Regions from separate parts of the Metabacillus sp. YM-086 genome, predicted to be linked through region 1. Evidence: predicted binding sites of a transcription regulator. Region 1 holds the regulator's gene; the other holds the start of a gene.
What was found. Region 1 encodes CtsR, which represses protease genes until heat stress. Its sites were predicted from a motif close to ATGGTCAATAAAGGTCAAACA; they were not measured.
Positions count from the first base shown of each region.

Region 2: a site for CtsR is predicted at 1,279-1,299, ahead of ACEWK1_RS01235 (ATP-dependent Clp protease ATP-binding subunit). Genes of this name have one in related genera too.

Region 1 covers NZ_JBLUOI010000029.1:57,005-59,420, forward strand. The annotation lists gene ACEWK1_RS14010 (protein arginine kinase) at 1-542, opposite strand, end outside; gene ACEWK1_RS14015 (UvrB/UvrC motif-containing protein) at 543-1,094, opposite strand; gene ACEWK1_RS14020 (CtsR family transcriptional regulator) at 1,110-1,571, opposite strand; gene ACEWK1_RS14025 (MgtC/SapB family protein) at 1,698-2,396, opposite strand.
Region 2 covers NZ_JBLUOI010000002.1:67,504-69,919, forward strand. The annotation lists gene ACEWK1_RS01235 (ATP-dependent Clp protease ATP-binding subunit) at 1-1,226, opposite strand, end outside; gene ACEWK1_RS01240 (hypothetical protein) at 1,506-2,416, shown strand, end outside.

The DNA of each region.
Region 1 (2,416 bases):
ATCACTGATGCCCTAAGCCCTGTTCCTACATTGGTAGGACAGCTTGTTAAATAGCCTCTTTGTTCATCGAAGGCATAATCAACTTCTTCCTCAATCCAATCATCCAGCTGATTCGCTGTATGTAAGGCTTCTTCCAGCTGAAATCCAGGATATAAGCATTGAATTCGAATATGATCCTCTTCATTTAACATGATGCTTACCTCCTCATTTTCTGAAAGCAAACAACCTCCATATTCAGAGTGGTCAGCTAAGTTAGGACTTATTAAATGCTTTTCTACGAGGACCCTTTTTTGAATTGCTTGCAAATCATTCATTTTTAAAAGCTCTAATTGGCCTAATTTTTTGAATGTTTTATTTGCATATGTGTTTTCAAAGAAATTTAGAACTTCCTGTGCTTCCTCATTTGTAGAGAGAGTTGGGAATTTGTATTGATTTATATTTCGTGCTAAACGAATTCGGCTGCTTAATACAATGTCTGAATCAGGCCCTTCCTGACTCATCCAAGCACTCATTGCCTTATTCATAAAGTTCTGGAGTGACATCTAAAATCCCTCCTCATCAAAGCTACTTAATTTTTTTTCGAGTGAGCGGATCTCATCTCTCACTAAAGCAGCTTGTTCAAACTCTTCTTGACTAATAAAACTTCTGATTTTCTCTTTTAAATCGTCAATTTTTTTCCTTATATGAATATCTCCACCAATTCTCTTCGGGATTTTCCCGGAATGTTCTGTGTTGCCACCATGAACTCGTCTTAGAATCGGTGCAATATAATTTTTAAAAGTTGGGTAACAATTGGAGCAACCAAACCTACCAGATTTCTTAAAATCCTGGAAAGTCATTTTACATCGATCACATTGAGGAACACTTTCTGTTTTAAACACATTCTGCTCCTCTGCTTTTGCAAAGCCATGCTCCATATTTAGTAAACCTGTTAACAGGCTGTTTAACGAGAATCCTGAGCTTGAATTAAACATAAAAAATTCACTATTTTCTTTTGCACAGTGCTCACATATATGAACTTCTGTTTTCTCACCATTAATCACTTTTGTAAAGTGAAACGTTGCCGGTCTTTCATTACATTCCTGGCAAATCATCCGTCTCCCCTACTTTCACTTATATTTCAATGAAGTTAACATGGCTTTCACCATTCTTGCCCTTAACTCATCCCTATGAGGAAGGTCGATATATAAGACTGAACGATCTATAACACTCATCATCAGCTTTGCTTCTCGAGGAGATATAACCTCTTCTGTTACAAGCCGACTAATGATATCCTCTGCAGCTGCTTGTGAGAGGCGATTATTAATTAAAGCTAATAATTGATCAAGTAAGTGTGCTTGAGTTTCAGCATGAACTTTAATAATTCTAATATAGCCTCCTCCACCACGCTTACTTTCTACGAGATAACCTCTTTCAATCGTAAATCTTGTGTTTATAACATAGTTTATCTGTGAAGGCACACATTGAAATTGATCAGCTATTTCACTGCGTTTAATTTCAACAATTTCTTTCCCACTACTGTCCAGCACTTTTTTTAAATACTGTTCAATAATGTCTGAAATATTTCTCACTCAACCTCCCCCTCACTGACTTTGACTATATTTGACTATAATCTAAATATAAAACGAACAGAAAAATTTTTCAACTCTTCTGTTTCATTTTAAATATTGCCAAAATAGCAAGAGGTGAAACCTTATTTAAAAGATTTTTTCTACTTCCTTGATTTCCTTCATTACAAGCTCCAGCTTTTCATACCCTATTGAATGAATGTTAATATTAATATCTAACTGATAATAAAAAGTTACATTCCCTTCTCGGTCCTTTCGACTTGATGTCATCACAATACTATTGGTCTTAATGCTATATGTCGAAAGACGCTGAATCACTTCATCAATTGAAGATTTAGTTGAATTTACAACAACCTTCATTTTTCTTCTCGTTTTTTTTACATACATATACTTCTCTAATCTATTTAAAAAAATGAGGCACATTAAGACAATAATCGTTGTAAAAAATGCCAGAATATACATTCCCGAGCCGATAATTAAACCTAATCCAGCTACAATCCAGATAGAAGCAGCTGTTGTTAATCCTCTAACCGTTGCACCTTTTACTAGAATTGTTCCTCCACCTAAAAATCCTATGCCACTAATCACATAAGATGGAATCCGTGACGGATCGAATTGCACAGTTTTATGATCCTGAAGATAATGCTCAAAACCATACAAAGACAATATCATCATGAGACATGATCCTATTCCTACTAACAAATGTGTTCGAAACCCCGCAGGATGATTTTTAAACTCCCGTTCTAACCCTATAACCCCACATAAAAGAGCTGCAATAAGGATACGAGAAAACATCGTATAATCCTCTTGACTAAAAAACTCAAACATATGCATTTCCCCTAGTTTAA
Region 2 (2,416 bases), on a different contig from region 1:
ATTTTTGATTGCTCATGACTTTGAAGCTTTCCAACTGGAATTCCGGTTTTCCTTGCTATAATGGCTTGAATGTCCTCTATAGAAACAACAAGCTTTTCATTGGTTGATTTTTCGATATTTAACTGTGATTCAAGTTGAGCTTCTTCATCTCTTAATTTAGCAGCTAATTCGTAGTCCTCGTTTTTAGTAGCTTCTTGTTTTTTTAGTGAAATGTTTTTTAGACGTTCTTTTATCTCTTCATCACTTTCATTTTTTAACATTAAGTTCTTTTTAGAACCAGCTTCATCCAACAAGTCGATCGCTTTATCAGGAAGATATCGGTCTTGTATATAACGATGTGAAAGGGAAACGCAGGATTCAATAGCTTCATCTGAATAAGATACATGATGATATTGCTCGTACTTATCTTGAATACCTTTTAAGATTTCAATCGCTTTATCAATTGTTGGTTCATGAACCATTACTGGCTGAAAGCGTCGCTCAAGTGCAGCATCTTTTTCAATTTTTCTATATTCTTTTAATGTTGTAGCACCTACAACTTGTAGCTCTCCTCTTGCCAGAGCTGGTTTTAGGATATTACCTGCATCCATTGAACCCTCTGCTGAACCAGCCCCAACAAGCTGGTGAATTTCATCTATGAATAATATAATGTTTTTACGATTTTGTAGCTCTTCAATAATCTTCTTCATTCGTTCTTCAAATTGACCTCTAATCCCTGTATTTGCAACAAGTGATGCTACATCTAAGAGATAAACCTCTTTATTTGTAAGCTTTGCTGGAACAGAGCTGTTTGCAATCTTTAAAGCAAGACCTTCCACGACAGCTGTTTTTCCTACACCAGGTTCTCCAATTAACACGGGATTATTTTTGTTTCGGCGGTTTAAGATTTCAATCATTCGATCAACTTCTTCTTCACGGCCAATCACAGGATCGATTAAGCCTGCTCGTGCAGCATGAGTTAAATTACGACCAAGTTGGTCAAGAATTCCACCACCGCTGGATTGAGTTTTTGGTTGAACGTTTCCCGCTGATGATCCTTGTTGTTGAAGTTCCTTCATAAATTGTTCAAATGGAAACGAAGAGAATCCCCCTGCAAATCCTGAAGGGATAGCTTGTTTATACGTTGAATAGCAGTCTTTACATAATGTTAGTTGCTTATGTTGATTATTTATTTGAAAGTTTAAATGAACTGTAGCTTGTTTTGATTGACAATTTTCACACATCATCTTTAAAACTCCTTTTCATTACTAATTTATATAGAAAGAATTTCAGTGAAAGAGTTTGATCTTTATTGACCAATAGGATAAAAAGAAAGAGGTCTTAAGTTTGACCTTCTTTGATCATAGTATACTTTGACCTTTTTTGACTTTCAAGTGTTTTGCCTAAAATGTTGTAATGGGATTTATTTACAGTAGTTTGAAAAGAAGTTATGTAAATGAAGTGAATCATCTCTGTTTACGCTCATATAATGATACAAGCTGTTTATCTATAGTGAGGTGTAAAGGATGAGAAGATCTTGGATTGCCTCGTTTCAAGTCGCTGCTGTGTACGTAGGAACAGTAGTAGGAGCTGGATTTGCGACTGGACGAGAAATAGTTGAGTTTTTTACAAAATACGGTGTTTTTGGACTTGCAGGTATTTTATTAGTGGGTTTAATTTTTGTTTATACTGGGACGAAAATGCTCATCCTATCAAAGCGAATTAACGCAGCTTCTTATCAAGATTTAATGATCTTTTTATTTGGTAAGAAAATAGGAAGATTTATAAATATTTTTATGCTCATCATATTATTAGGATTAACCTCTATCATGTTGTCAGGTGCAGGAGCGATATTTAAAGAACAGCTTGGTCTTTCTGTAAGGTTAGGTGTTGTCATTACGATTTTATTAACAATAGCTGTTATGTCTTTTGGAATAAAGGGGTTATTTAGTGTAAATATCATTGTAGTACCGATGTTGGTTCTATTTAGTACAATTCTAGCTGTTCAGTCTTTCTCTATTGAACCTTTAACTGTAATTCCCGATAAAACATCAGCAACGTTTAAATGGATTCTTTCTGCTGTTTCTTATGCAGCCTTTAATTTAACAATGGCTGCAGCTGTTTTAGTGCCTTTAGCAAATGAAATTCAAGATGAGAAAGTCTTGAAGCGGGGAGGAATCCTTGGGGGAGTCTTTTTAACCGCAATTCTAATTAGCAGTCATATTGCTCTTTCGACTCTTCCTAACGTTATGGATTATGACATACCGATGGCTGAGGTAATGAAAACAACTTTTTATGCCATTTATTTTATTTACATAGCTGTTATATATGGTGAAGTTTTTACCTCAGTTATAGGCAATTTATATGGTTTAGAAAGACAAGTAGCATCGTTTCTCAATATACCTAGTATGATTATTGTTTGCTCTATACTATGTGT